Myxococcus xanthus: one gene and its partner. The protein of the gene in region 2 interacts with the protein of the main gene of each other region in a pairwise test. Links are inferred from orthologs where the notes say so. Each region holds a gene or a part of one and is shown on either strand. Other genes may lie near its edges. The genes, in order: dnaE and BHS09_RS18885.

Evidence for each region.
Region 1: the proteins of BHS09_RS18885 (region 2) and dnaE interact in binary tests that used the Escherichia coli proteins (3 or more experiments, as listed by UniProt). The link is inferred for Myxococcus xanthus from one-to-one orthologs.

Annotation. Positions count from the first base shown.
Region 1 is NZ_CP017174.1:7,307,908-7,315,863, forward strand. The notes cover bases 2,360-6,516. They hold dnaE (DNA polymerase III subunit alpha), read right to left. Parts: upstream 6,118-6,516; coding sequence 2,560-6,117; downstream 2,360-2,559. Other genes in these bases: BHS09_RS29975 (crotonase/enoyl-CoA hydratase family protein), read right to left, coding at 2,360-2,538; BHS09_RS29985 (Spy/CpxP family protein refolding chaperone), read left to right, coding at 6,500-6,516. Also shown: BHS09_RS29965 (U32 family peptidase), read left to right, coding at 1-573; BHS09_RS29970 (prephenate dehydrogenase/arogenate dehydrogenase family protein), read right to left, coding at 592-1,629; more of BHS09_RS29975, read right to left, coding at 1,711-2,359; more of BHS09_RS29985, read left to right, coding at 6,517-6,943; BHS09_RS29990 (M14 family metallopeptidase), read left to right, coding at 7,037-7,834; BHS09_RS29995 (substrate-binding domain-containing protein), read right to left, coding at 7,862-7,956. UniProt on the Escherichia coli protein: DNA polymerase III is a complex, multichain enzyme responsible for most of the replicative synthesis in bacteria. This DNA polymerase also exhibits 3' to 5' exonuclease activity. The alpha chain is the DNA polymerase catalytic subunit.
Region 2 is NZ_CP017174.1:4,518,145-4,524,743, reverse strand. What follows is about bases 1,435-4,234. They hold BHS09_RS18885 (aminotransferase class I/II-fold pyridoxal phosphate-dependent enzyme), read right to left. Parts: upstream 3,530-4,234; coding sequence 2,339-3,529; downstream 1,435-2,338. Other genes in these bases: BHS09_RS18880 (phosphatase PAP2 family protein), read right to left, coding at 3,567-4,234; BHS09_RS18890 (class I SAM-dependent methyltransferase), read right to left, coding at 1,614-2,342; BHS09_RS18895 (hydroxymethylglutaryl-CoA lyase), read right to left, coding at 1,435-1,621. Also shown: BHS09_RS18900 (methyl-accepting chemotaxis protein), read right to left, coding at 1-488; more of BHS09_RS18895, read right to left, coding at 644-1,434; more of BHS09_RS18880, read right to left, coding at 4,235-4,475; BHS09_RS18875 (efflux RND transporter permease subunit), read right to left, coding at 4,511-6,599. UniProt on the Escherichia coli protein: Shows aminotransferase activity with methionine and histidine as substrates, and to a lesser extent also with phenylalanine.

The DNA of each region.
Region 1 (7,956 bases), 2.8 Mb from region 2 along the record:
TTCTCACTCAACGTCACCAACTCCGTGACGGCGCTGCACCTGCTGGGGCTCGGGCTGGACACGCTGACGTTCGCGCATGACCTGGACGCGGTGCAGCTCGGGGCCATGCTGGAGCACCTGCCCGCGGAGCGCTTCACGGTGACGGTGCACCACCACATCTCCACGTTCCACACCGAGCACTGCGTGTATTCCCACACGCTGTCCCACGGGCGTGACTACCGGAGCTGTGGACGGCCGTGCGAGAAGCACCGTGTGTCCTTGAGAGACCACAAGGGGCTGGAGCATCCGGTGGTGGTGGACGTGGGGTGCCGGAACACGGTGTTCAACGCGCAGGCGCAGAGCGCGGCGTCGCTCGTGCCGTCGCTGCTCGCGCGGGGCGTGCGGCGCTTCCGGGTGGAGTTCGTGCGCGAGTCTCGCGAGGAGGCTTCGCGCGTGCTCTCCGCGTATCAGGAGCTGCTGGCCGGCCGCATCTCCCCCGCCGAGACCGTGCGCCGCGCGGCGGTGCATGAACAGTTCGGTGTGACGAAGGGAACGATGAAGGTGCTCAACCCCACGTTCACCGTGCAGCGCTGACACTGAAGCCCGCTGCGTTCAACGGGAGCGCGTGGGCACGGCACGGCGTGAGAAGCGCAGGACGGCACGGAACACGTCTTCCGTGTCGTCCGCGTCCATCCCCTGCTCCGCGGCCCACTGACGCCGGGTCTCCAGCAAGCTCGCCTCGCGCTCCGCGTCTGGCAGCGGGAGTCCATGCCCGGCCTTCAGGTGTGCCGCCTGCTGGATGAGCTGGGCGCGACGATTCAGCAGTTGCACCAGCTCTCGGTCCAACGCATCCACGCGCTCCCGGACGTCCGTCAGCCCAGGCGGCGTGGCGACAGGCTCCGGCGCGCCCGAGCGCCCTGATTCACAACCCAGGTGGAGCCGCGTGAGGGCATCCAGCAGCCGCACCCGTGCGTCCCGCGCGTAGGGATTCTCCGACTGCACGACGCCGAAGAGATGGGGCACCTCCATCCGTGCGTACTCCTCCAGGCGGGCCACGGGCTGGAAGCTGGGCGGCGCGAAGGGCAGGTCCTTTCCGGCCTCCGCCTTGAGCAGTCCGTGCGCCAGGAAGAAGGTGAGCACGTGCGTGCGCGCCATCAGCGCGTCGTGCGCATCCGGCGACAGCTCCGTCACTTCACAGCCGATGCGTTCGAACAGTACCCAGGCCTTGCGCACGGCCTCCGGGTGCAGCTCGTTCGGGCACACCACCGTGCGGCGAGGCAGGTCGCCCCTCGCCAGACTGGCCGGGCCGAACAGCGGATGCGTGCCCACCCAGGGGATGTCCCGCCCCAGCACGGAGGCCAGCACCTGCACGGGCCGCACCTTGACGCTTCCGACGTCGAGCACCGTCTGCGCGGGCGACAGGCGCGGGCGAAGCGCCTCCAGCACCGAGCGCATTCCAGACACGGGCATGGCGAGCACCACCAACTCCGCGCCCTCGACGGCCTCCGCGAGCGTCGGTGCCCTCAGCGCGTCGGGCACGTCGTCCTGGCGCGGCTCGAACACCCGATGCGAGATGCCCGCTTCCAGCAGGAGGCCAGACAGGGCACGGCCAAAGCGGCCGTACCCCAGCAGCGCGATGCTTTCCGTCATGTCGCCGGACTCCGAATCCAAGCTGTTCCTGGAATTCTCGCATCGGCAACACGCGGGACGAAAGCCCCTACGGCCGGGGGCTCAGCGCCCCTGAAAGTGAGGGGGTCGGCGTTCCACGAATGCGGAAAAGGCTTCGGCCAGGTCATGGGACTGGAGGAACGCGGAGTTCCATACCGCCACATAACGCAGGCCATCCGCGATGGATTTGTCCGCGCAGTACTCCATGACCTGCTTGGCGCCCTGGACGACAAGCGGGGCATTTTCGGAGATGCGTTTCGCGGTCGCCCGGGCCTCCTCCAGCAGGGCCTCCGGCGAGGGGAACACCTCGTTCACGAGCCCCATGCGCAAGGCACGCGCCGCGTCCACGTCGCCACCGGTGTAGGCCAGCTCACGCGTGTGGCCCTCGCCGATGATGCGAGGCAGGCGCTGGAGCGCGCCCAGGTCGGCGACGATGCCCACCTTCACCTCGCGCAGGGAGAACTTCGCGTCCTGGGAGCAGTACCGGAAATCACACGCGGCGATGAGGTCCATGCCGCCACCGATGCACCAACCGTGCACGGCGGCGATGACGGGCTTGCGACAGCGGGCCATGCCCTCGGTGGCCTGCTGCATGTCGCCAATCAGCGACAGCAGCTTCAAGCGCTCCAGGGCCAGGTTGCCGTCGCCGGTGAGCAGCGGCCCCAGGGATTCCATCATCCCCATGAGGTCCAGGCCGAAGGTGAAGTGCTTGCCCTCGCCGCGAACCAGCACGACGCGGACGGAGTCATCCGCATCCAGCGCGCGGATGGCCTCGGGCATTTCCCGCCAGAAGTCGGGCCCCATGGCGTTGCCCTTGCCGGGGCCGGTCAGCACCAGCTCGGCGACGCCTTCGTTCTTCTCGATGCGCAGCGACTTGTAGGTCCCGTCCATTCAGGCCTCCGATTCAAGACGTCAGCCGAACTCCACCACCCGCATGCCGAACAGGCGGTCCACCGCGAGCAGCAGGTCGTCATTCACCTGCACCTTGATGGACGTGTTGCCGATGAGCGCCTCGCCCTCGCCCTTGAAGAGCACACTCACCGCCACGGGCGTGGCGCCGGCGTACTTCTTCGCCAGTTCGTGCAGCTTCGCCACCCGCTCCTCCGTGAGCAGGTCCGCCGGCACGCGCAACTCCAGGCGCTTGGTGCGCTTCTCACGCACCGCCTTGAGGCTCTGGATGTCGTCGACGATGAGCTCCGGCGTCGGCGAGTCCTCGTCACGCTGGCTGATCTGCACCGTGCCGGACACCAGGATGGGGTCGTCCGACTTGAGCAGGTGCTCCCAGTTCTCGAACCCCGGCTTGGGCCCCTGCTTCGCCCACTTGCCGTCCCGGCCCATCACGTTGCGCGTGCCGTCCTTGCCCGGGAAGCACACCAGCTCGATGGAGCCGGACAAGTCCTCAATCGTCACCCACGCCATGCGCTTGCCCGTCTTCGTGGGCCGCTCGCGCAGCACCGTGACGATGCCCGCCACCGTGAGCTTGTCGTCCTTGCGCGCGCGCTGCACCGCCGTAATCGGCCGCGCGTAGCGCTTCAGCTCCTTGTCGTACTGGTGCAGCGGATGGCCGGACACGTAGAAGCCAATGGCCTCCTTCTCCAGCGACAGCCGCTCCTTCTCCGACCAGTCCTCCACCTCGACGTAGTCGTCCTTCAGCCCGCCGCCACCGCCATCCGTGGACGGGCCGGCCAACATGCCGAACAGCGAGCTCTGCCCGGCCGCCTTGTCCTTCTGGCTGGCCGAGCCGCGGTTCATCGCCTTCTCGATGGTGTCGAAAATCTGCCGGCGTGAGCGCTTCTCGAAGTCGAAGGAGCCCGCCTTCACCAGCGCTTCCATCACCTTCCGGTTCACCTTGCGGCTGTCCACGCGCTCGCAGAAGTCGAACAGGCTCTTGAAGGGGCCGTCCTTGCGCGCCTCCAGGATGGACTCGATGGCGCCCTCGCCCACGCCCTTGATGGCGCCCAGGCCGAAGCGAATCTTCCCGCTCACCGCGCCGAATTCCATGTCGGACTGATTCACGTCCGGCGGCAGCACCTCGAGGCCCGACTCGCGCGCCTCGCCGATGTGCTTCACCACCTTGTCCGTGTTGTCCTTCTCACTGGAGAGAAGGGCCGCCATGAACTCGCAGGGGAAGTGCGCCTTCAGCCAGGCCGTGTGGATGGTGACCAGGCCGTAGGCCGCCGAGTGGCTCTTGTTGAAGCCGTACTCGGCGAACTTCTCCATCAGGTCGAAGATTTCACCGGCGACCTTGAGGTCGACGTTGTTCTTCGCGCAGCCCTCGAGGAAGCCGGCCCGTTCGGCCTGCATGACCTCGGCCTTCTTCTTGCCCATGGCGCGGCGAAGCAGGTCCGCGCGGCCCAGGGTGTAGCCACCCAGGACCTGCGAAATCTGCATCACCTGCTCCTGGTACACGATGACGCCGTAGGTGTCCTTGAGCACCGGCTCCAGCGCGGGGTGCGGGTACGACACCTTCTCCCGGCCGTGCTTGCGGTTGATGAAGACGTCCACCATGCCGGAGTCCAGCGGACCCGGGCGGTAGAGCGCGCCGGCGGCGATGACGTCTTCGAAGCAGTTCGGCTTGAGCTTCACGACCATTTCCGTGAAGCCGCTGGACTCCATCTGGAAGACGCCGGCCGTGTCGCCCTTGGCCATCAGCTCCCAGGTCTTCTCGTCGTTGAGCGGGATCTCGTGCCGCGGGATGTCCTTGTCGTGGTTGCGCTTCACCAGGTCCAGCGCGTGCTGAATCACCGTGAGCGTCTTCAGACCGAGGAAGTCGAACTTCACCAGGCCGGCCGCTTCCACCTCGTCCTTGGCGAACTGGGTGATGAGCGTCTTCTCACCCGGCGGCTGGTAGACGGGCACGAACTCCCACAGCGGCTTGTCGGCAATCACCACACCCGCGGCGTGCATGCCGGGCTGGCGGTGCAGGCCCTCCAGCGCGAGCGCGATTTCGAGCACGTCCTTCGTGGTGACGGGCTTGCCTTCCACCTCACCGATGTTGGAGGGCGTCTCCATCATCTCCTTGAGGCGAGGCTCCATCTCGATGGCCTCCTTCAAGGTGATGTTGAGCACCTCCGGGACCAGCTTCGCGATGCGGTCACCTTCGCTGAAGGGCAGCGCGAACACGCGGCACACGTCGCGCAGCACGCTCTTCGCCTTCAGCGAGCCGAAGGTGATGATCTGCCCCACGTTCATCTCGCCGTACTTGCGGCCGACGTACTGGATGACCTCGTCCCGGCGGTCCTGGCAGAAGTCGATATCGAAGTCGGGCATCGACACGCGTTCCGGGTTGAGGAAGCGCTCGAACAGGAGGTTGTACGGGATGGGGTCCACGTCGGTGATGCGCAGCGCGTAGGCGACGAGGCTGCCGGCGCCGGAGCCACGGCCGGGGCCCACGGGGATGTTCATCTTCTTCGCCCAGTTGATGAAGTCCTGGACGATGAGGAAGTAGCCGCAGAACCCCATCTTCTGGATGACGCCAATCTCCAGCGCCAGCCGCGCCTGGTACTGCTCGCGGTCGATGGGATAGGTGACAGTGGCCGCCAGCTCCTTGAAGCGCTCGCGCAGGCCCTCATACGCCAGCTCCGCCATGTAGCTGTCCGGCGTGTGGCTGTCGGGCACCTTGAAGGTGGGCAGCATGGGCTTGCCCAGCTTGAGCTCCAGGTTGCACTGCTCGGCGATGCGCTGGGTGTTGTGGACCGCCTCGGGCGTGTCCTTGAAGAACTCCAGCATCTCCGTGGGACTGGTGACGTAGAGCTTGTCCGTGGAGTGCTTCATGCGCTTGCCATCCGCCAGCGTCTTGCCGCTTGCGATGCACATGAGCAGTTCGTGGGCGCGCGCGTCCTCGCGCTTGATGTAGTGCGCGTCCGCGGTGGCGCACAGCGGGATGTCCAGGTCGCGCGAGAGCTGCTTGAGGTTCTCGTTCGCCTTGTCCTGCTCCGGCATCCCGTTGGACTGCACCTCCAGGAAGAAGTGCCCCGGGTCGAAGATGTCCTTGTACTCCTGCGCCGCGCGCCGGGCGTGGTCCATGTCGCCGCGGAAGCACGCGCTGGTGACTTCACCACCCAGGCACGCGGTGAGCGCGAACAGGCCCTTGCTGTGCTCGGCGAGCACCTTCTTGTCGATGCGCGGGTGGTAGTAGAACCCGTGCATGTACGCGGTGGAGGAGAGGTAGCGCAGGTTGGCGTAGCCCTCCGCGTTCTTCGCCACCAGGATGAGGTGGTGGGAGACCTTCTCGGAGCGGTCCTCACGCCCCTTCGGTCCGGCGACGTAGGCCTCCATGCCCAGAATCGGCTTGATGCCGGCGTCCTTCGCCTTCTTGTAGAAGTCGATGGCGCCGAACATGTTGCCGTGGTCCGTCACGGCAACGCTGCTCATCCCCTTCTCCTTCACCGTCTTGATGAGGTCCTTCATCCGGATCGCCCCATCGAGGAGCGAGTAGAGGGTGTGCAGGTGGAGGTGGGTAAAGGACATAAGCGCGTTCCGCTCCTGGAGGCCGGGGTGCCGCCGAACACTAGGGCCGTGCTCCCCTGCTCGCCAGTCCAGTGTTGCCCCTGGCGGAGAAGCGCGGGCGAGGCCGGAAAATCGGCCTCTTGCGGCGTTCCGCCACGAGCGGAAGCCCTGGACGGAAGGCTAACGGCCCGCCCTTCCCACCGCCCGTCTCCGTGGAAGTCACGATGCGTCCAAGCCTCGGGCGCCGGGACGTGGCCCCTGGCCCGGTGAGCGTACGGGCGGCTTCATACTTCTTCACGCCTCGTACAAATCCCAGCAACGGCGGGCCGGCACATTGCCCACCGTCGCCGCGAGTGGTGGCGACTTCACGTGGAGCCGTCCGCGCTCCACCCAGGAGAGAGCCATGATGAAGAGGTTCGCCGTGGTCGGTTCCGCGATGCTCGCCGTCGCGCTGCTCAGCGGCTTCGCGCTGAGGGGAGGCCCCCGCTGGGGCAAGGACCCGGAGCGCGTGAAGCAGTTGGTGACGTGGAAGCTCGACGACAAGCTGGACACGCTGGACGCCACCGAGTCCCAGCGCCAGTCCATCCACGCGGTGAAGGACCGCCTGTTCTCCGACGGGGTGCAGCTGATGCAGGAGCACCGCGCGGTGCGCGAGGAGGCCTTCCAACAGCTCGCGTCGGACACGCCGGACCGGCAGAAGCTCCACGCACTGGTGGACGCGCGCATCGAGGCCATGCGCGCCTTCGCTCACCAGGCGACAGACGCCGCCCTGGAGGTCCACGGCACGCTGACGCCGCAGCAGCGCAAGGAGCTGGCCGAACAGTTCCGCGAACACGTAGGCCCGTAGTCCACGCGCACGCCACCGTGGCGGCAGGACAGGTGGGGTGTGTGCTTGCGGGAAAGGGTGGGCGGGGCGGCGGAGCACGGCTAGTTTAGGTGCGTGAATTACACCGACTACGCAAAGCGGATCCGCGCCCACGCTCAGGTCGCGGACGTCTCCGAATACGGCCGCGTGACGGAAGGGGACCAGGACTACCCCCTCTTCCGGCTCGTCGTCCCGGGAGAGCGTTGGCTGGTCATCACCTCCGGTTTCCACGGGGAGGAACCCGCCGGTCCCCTCACCCTGGCCGAGCACTTCCCGGCGGTGGCGGCGTACGCGGTGGAGCGCGGCGTGGGGCTGCGCGTCTACCCCTGCATCAACCCGTCCGGCTTCGAGGCGGGTACCCGGTATAACCGCAGCGGCGAGAAGCCCAACAACGACTTCCTCCGCTACGAAGTCGCCCCCGGGGAGTGGGTGGGCGAGCTGAACGTCGCGCGGCCCATCCTCCGCTGGGCGCTGTATGACGGCGGCCCCAAGGAGACGCGCGCGATACGCAGCGAGCTGGCGCGCTATGCCGCTCCGGCCGCCGCGCTCGACATCCATCAGGATGACTACCTGGGCGGCGCGTCGACGTACGCGTACACCTTCGGAGACAAGGCCGCCTACCGCCCGCTGGTAGAGGCCAGCGCGAAGCACGTCGCGGTGGTGCGCAGCCAGAAGGTGGACGACCACAGCGTCACCGACGCGGACGGCCTCATCGAGTACCACGACGGCAGCGTCACCGACTGGTACTCGCGCCAGGGAGTGCCCTACACGGCCGCGCTGGAGACGACGACGCCGACACCACGTGACATCTGCGACGCCGTGAATCTCATCTGGATTCGCGGCTTCATCGACCTGGTGGCGCGCGGCGGCTGACGGCGGCGCACCGGGCGAAGCGGCCGGCTACGGCGACCGCGCGTTGCCCACCCGCCGCGACCACAGCGTAAGGAGGTTGCGGACCACCGCGCCCTCGGGGACCTCCGCGCCGTCTGGCACGT
Region 2 (6,599 bases):
CCGAAGATGGACAGGGGCCAGTACAGGCCGCGAAGCAGGTGGTCCGCCGCCACCAGCGCCGAGTAGAGGAACAGCACCCGCGCGTCCCGGTACATCGCCAGCAGCGCCAGGGACCCGAAGATGTGGAAGTGCGTCTCGATGCGCCCGTCCGTCAGATGGATGAGCAGCCCGGACACCAACGCCTGCGCCGTGGCGATGACGAACCGCGTGGCCTCCCGCCCCGGCAACGTCCACGCCATGGCCACCGGCAGGCTCGCCAGGAGGGCTCCCAGGCCGGCCGCCGCCCAGACGTGCGGATGGACCTGACTGGACGTCCCGCTCCACGTCCGGGGGGACAGCGCCAGGGCCACCACCAGCCCTGCGACCCACTGGAGTCCCATCAGCACGGCGAACATCCGGTCCGTGCGGCGGCTCAGCGCCACCTGGTGGGCGTCGAACAGCGATTGCGAACGTCTCGCGAGGACGTCGGCATCAAGCGAGACGTTCATCCGGCACTTCCCGTTGAGGCAGCAGGTGGGGTCAAAACGACCTCAACCCTACCCGCTCACCACCTCAAAACGTAAGTCCGAACAGAATTTTTCAATGATACCTGGATTTTAGGACTGTCAGGTACTTCATGACCTCGGCACTGGGCAGGGCTCGCTCACGTCTGGGCCCGGCGGGCGGCTTTCTTCTCACGCTCGCCCAGCGCGGCCTGGAGGTACTTGCCCGCCAGCTTCCGGCCGATCAGCTCCTGGGCAATCTCCCCGGCCTCCACCAGCCGGTCCAGGTTGATGCCGGTGTCCACGCCCATGCCGTGGAGCATGAAGACGGCGTCCTCGGTGGCCAGGTTCCCCGCCGCTCCCGGGGCGTAGGGGCACCCGCCCAGGCCGCCAATGCTGGCGTCGAAGGTCGTCACGCCCGCGGACAGGCCCACCAGCGCATTCGCCAGCGCGGTGCCGCGCGTGTCGTGCAGGTGCAGCGCCAGCTTCTCCACGGGGATGTGCTTCAGCAGTGCCTCCAGGAGGACCTCCGTCTGGCGCGGCGTGCCGATGCCAATCGTGTCACCCAGGCTGAGCTGGTAGATGCCCGCATCCACGAGCTGCCGGCAGATGTCCACCACGCGCTCCACCGGGACGTCGCCCTCGTAGGGGCAGCCCCACACGGTGGACAGGTAGCCGCGCACGCGCATGCCCGCCTGCAGCGCGGAGGCCGTCACCTCGCGCGCGCCCACCACGGCCTCGGCGATGCTCTTGTTGATGTTCTTCTTCGAGTGCGCCTCGGAGGCGGAGATGAAGACGGCGGCCTCCTCCAGGCCCGCGTCCTTCGCGCGCTCCAGGCCCTTGAGGTTGGGCACCAGCGCGGAGAACACGACGCCTTCGCGCCGGCCCACCAGCCGCAGCAGCTCCTCCGCGTCCGCGAGCTGGGGAATCCACTTGGGTGACACGAACGACGTCACCTCGATGCGCTTCTCCCCCGCGGCCACCAGCGCGTTGATGAGGCGCGCCTTGTCCCGCGTGGGCAGCGTGCGCAGCTCGTTCTGCAAGCCGTCCCGGGGACCGACTTCGTAGACGTCGACCTGCTTGGGCAACTGGCCCAGCCAGCCCAACCTCGCCCTGGAGTGTTCCTGCATCTCAGCCATGGCGCCGCTCCGCTCCCACGATCAGGTCGGTTGACTGCGCGTCCAGCGGCCCACCCGCCAGGCCACCGTGCACCCAGACGACGGAAAATCCCGTGCTTTCCAACAGCCTCACCCAATCCGCAAGGGGATAGTAACGAAGGGAATATGACGCGCGCAGGCATCGACCCTCCGGAGAGGTCAGCGTCCGACGTCCCTCGTCCCGCCCCGTCGAGGCGTCGAAGCAGCTCTCCTCCTCCAGGACGCTTCCATCCGGCAGCGTCTCGCGGAAGGCCGCCCGGGGGGACGCCGCCAGTCGCTCGAACGGCACCGTCTGGAACACCCACCGTCCTCCTGGCCGCAGCACGCGCGCGACCTCGCGGAGGATGTGCATGTGCTCGCCATCCGTGAAGGCGGCCAGCGTCGAGTACCACGCGTAGGCCCCCGCTAGAGACGCTTCGCGAAACGGCAGGGCCCGCAAGTCTCCCTGGATCGCCGGGAAGCCCGGGCGCCGCATGGCCAACGACAGTGCGTCCAACTCCAGCCCGATGACGCGCCCGGCCAGAGGCCCCACCGCGTTCAGCCGCGCCGCGTGGCGGCCATGGCCGCACCCCAGGTCCACCACCGGCGCCGGCCCCGCCACGTCCGTGAAGGCTCGGGCCAGGTAGTCCACCTCACGCGCGGTGACGGCCTCCGACAGGAACGGCAGCGTGCTGCGAAGGTAGAGCTCACCGAAGAAGCTCATCGCGACGACAGGCCCGCGCGCAGGCGGCGCACGGCTTCGTCCAGCACCGCCTCCGTCTTGCAGAAGGCGAAGCGGGCCAGCCCCTGCCCCAGGTGCCGGTGCGCCGGACCATAGAAGACGCTGGGCGGAATGGCCGCCACGCCCACCTCGGACACCAGGTGGCGGCAGAAGGCCACGTCATCGGCGAAGCCCTGGCGCGCGATGTCCGCGAGGATGAAGTAGCTGCCCTCCGGGGCGAACGCCGTCAGCCCGGACTCGCGCAGCCCGGTGAGCAGCCGCTCCCGCTTCGCCGCGTAGGACGCCGTCAGCTCCGTGAAGTACGCGTCTGGCAACCGTAGTGCCTCCGCCATGGCGGCCTGCAGCGGCGCGGCGGTGGCGAAGGTCACGAACTGGTGGGCCCGCTGCACCGCGTCCCGCAGCGGCGGCGGCGCGATGACCCAGCCCACCTTCCAGCCAGTGAGGCTGAACGTCTTCCCGCCGCTGCTCACCGTCACGGTGCGCTCGGCCAGCCCGGGCAGCGTGGCCGGACGCAGGTGGCGCGCGGGCTCGAAGACGATGTGCTCGTACACCTCGTCGGAGAGGACCTTCACGTCGAACTCGGCGCACAGCTCGCCCAGGAACGTCAATTCATCGCGGGTGAACACCTTCCCCGTCGGGTTGTGCGGCGTGTTGAGGATGAGCAACCGGGTGCGCGGGTTGAAGGCGGCGCGGACCTCGTCCCGGTCGAACCACCACTGCGCGTGGTCCGCGTCCGGCGGGCGCAGCGGCACGAAGCGCGCGGTGGCCCCCACGAAGGTGATGTTGGCGTCGTAGGAGTCGTAGAAGGGCTCGAAGGCCACCACCTCGTCGCCCGGGTCCACCAGCCCCAGCAGCGTGTCGAGGATGGCCTCGGTGGCGCCGCTCGTCACCGTCACCATGGTGTCCGGGTCCACCGTCTGGCCGTAGAAGCGCGCCGAGTGCTCGGCGATGGCCACGCGCAGCTCCCGGGCGCCCGCGCCCATGGCGTACTGGTTGCCCCCGTCGCGGATGGCGCGCTGCGCCGCTTCCTTGATGGCCGCCGGACCGTCGAAGTCCGGGAACCCCTGCCCCAGGTTCACCGCGCCGTGGCGGGCGGCCAGGGCGCTGAACTCGGAGAAGACGGTGGTGGCGAACCGGGTGACTCGCTGCGCGGCTACGGGCCTGGACATGGACGTCGGCTCCTCGCGCCGCGTACCGTCCGGGCGCTCAGGGCCTGACGATAGCGTCCACCGGCACGGAACGCGCGTCCTTCACCACTTCGCGCTGGCGGGCCGCCCGGGAGACGCCCAGCGCCAGCCCCGTCACCACCATGACCATGGGCACCGCGCAGAGCAGGTCCGTGGCGTAGTGGAAACGGCCCACCAGCGTGGCCGCGATGAGCCCCAGGCCCGGCAGCAACATCACCCAGAAGACACGGCGGGAGAACCGCCACGCGTAGTACAGCACCAGCAGCGTGGCGCCGGTGTGTCCCGACGGGAAGCAGTCACGCGCGAACAGCGGCTTGCGCATGAGTGAATCCAGCAGCGGCGCCAGCGAGCCCTGCAGCGGCCCATCGAACGCGTCAACCAGGAAGTAGCGAGGCCCCACCGCCGGCACCAGCGCGTAGGCCGCGTAGTTGAGGAAGAAGAGCAGCCCCAGGGCGGTGAGGTACTCGTCGTACTCCGCGCCGCCCGGGCGCCGGTAGAGCACCAGCCCCATCACCAGCGCCCAGATGAAGTGGCCGTAGTAGCAGACCAGCAGGATGTCGTTGAGCCACGCCGGGACGACGCGCGACAGCACCACGGCCGCCTGCATGCCGAAGAGCCGCTGGTCGGCCGCCACCAACTGCGCGTCCTTGAGGAGGGGGTTCACCGTGTCCACCACGGGAGACAGCCAGCCGTGCGTCATCACCGCCGTGGGCAGCAGCCACCAGTCCGCGAGGGCGTGGAGCCACCGGTGCCCCGGGAACGACGCGGCCACCGTGCGGAGGACGAGCGGCCCCACGCCCACCACCGCGAACAATCCCGCGCAGCGCAGCGCATCCGGCGCCCACCGGCCCGGCCCCAGCAGGAGCAGTGAAGCCAACGCGCACGACACGACGATGATGAGGTCCACGGTGGTGAGCTGGACGCGCACCGCCTCACCGCGAACGCTTTGGGAATACCAGGAACTCACGCCGACTTACGCTCCCCCGGCGGCGCGGCTTGCGCGCCAGATTCGCCGAGTTCGAGGCTCTGAACGACCGCCCCCTTCCCCGCCACCGCATCCTCGCGCCCCTTCCACCGCTCCAGCAAGGCGAGCAGCGCGGGGAAGAAGACCGTGGTCCCCAAGAAGGTGCACATGACCCCCAGCAGCGCAATCTGACCGATACTCCGCAGGCCCTGGTGGTTGGCGACCAGCAGCGCGCCATACCCGGCCGCGTTGGACAGCGTGGCCACCACGGCCGCCAGCCCCGTGTGGCGCACCACCTTGCCGAGCGAGCCGGGCCCCTCTTCCTCGTACCGGTGGAAGAGATGCACTGAGTTGTCCACGGCGATGGCCAGCAGGTTCGGCAGGACCACCGCGTTGATGAAGTTGAGCTGGACGTCGAACAGGTACATGCCACCCGCCAGGCACGTCATGCCCAGGAACAGCGGCCCGGTGACGAGCAACGCGCGCTTGAAGCTGCGCAGGCTCACCAGGATGACGACGAACACCACCGCGGCGGCGGACCACAGGATGAGCGGTCCGTCCGCGCTCACCAGCGCGAAGATGCGCGCGGCGATGCGGTTGCTGTCCAGCACGGCCATGTCGATGCCGCGCGCCTTCACGCCCTCCACCACCTGGTCGATCTGTGTGGCCCAGCGCCGCAGCTCCTCGGTGTCGGAGTTGGAGACGGAGGGGAACAGGAGCAGGAAGGTGCCCTTCCCGTCCGTGGCCTCGAAGCGCCGGCGCACCTCCACCGGCAACGCATCCAGGCCGTAGGGCTTCGCCTCCAGCATCCGCTGGAACTCCTGGAGCCGCGCGTCCGCGCGAAGCTCCGCGGGCAGGTCCTCCAGACCTTGGAAGGCCTCGCGCAAAGCCGACAGCTCCACCTCCCGGCGCTCGACATCGGACGGCAGCAAGTCATTGAGGGACGCGGAGTCGAGGATGGCGGAGTCCGCGCCGTTGCGCTGCTTCACCTCCGCGATGACGGCCTCCACCTGCGCCGCCTGCGCCACGTCATCCACCAGGAAGATGGCCGGGTTGAGGGGCTGGCCCAGCTGTTCGGTGACGCGGTCATCCAGGCGCGATGCCGGGGACTCGCCCTTGAGCTTGCGCATGTCCGTCTCGAAGCCCAGTTGGGGCGCCACGGAGACGGAGAACGCGGCGAAGCCCACCACCGACAGCGCCAGCGCGGCGATGGCGCCCGTGGGCCAGCGCCGCCACGCCCGCTCCGGCTGGGACACCTGGGATGCGGTGGCTTCGGCCGCCACATCCACGCGGGCCGGACGCAGCCGCTCCGCGATGGCCAGCAGCGAGGGGCCCATCGCATACGTCGCCAACACGGCCAGCAGCACCCCCAGGCCGGCCAAGAGGCCGAACTGGTTGAAGGCCTGGAACTGGGCCAGCAGCAACACGAAGAAGGCCGCCGCGTTCGTCACCGCGGACGTCACCGCGCCGCTGAAGGTGCCGCGCACCGCCGTGGCGATGGCCTCGCGGGCCGGACGCGTGCGCCGCTCCTCCCAGTACCGCATGCACAGGTGAACGCCGTACTCGATGCCCAGGCCAATCAAGATGGCGACGAGGAAACCCGTCACGATGTTGAGGTGGCCGATGGCCAGCTGCGCCGCCGCGAACGTCAACACCACGCCCACCATGACGGGGATGCCAACGACGGCCAGCGCCGCGACCCGCCGCGTGGCGAGCAGGATGAGTCCCACCGCGATGAGCGCGGACAGCGTGCCGGCGCGCGACAGGTCGCCGCGCATCACCGCGTCCTCTTCGATGCGCCCCTGGAAGTTGCCCGTGGCCTGCAGCGTCACGCCCGGATAGCGCTGCGCCGCGAGCGTACGTCCGGTGCCCATCGCCTGGTCCACGAAGCGCCGTGCGAACCCCAGGTCCCCCGCCGTCCCAGACGGCTTGATCATCAAATAAACTTCGGTGCCGTCCGCGCTGGCCAATGACGCGCGCATGGGCGCGTCCGGCGCGTACTTCTTCGCGATGGCCTCGAAGTCCGGCGGCTCCGGCGTGCCCCCCAGGTCGAAGAAGAAGGGGTTGGCGCGCTGTCGCTCGTAACGC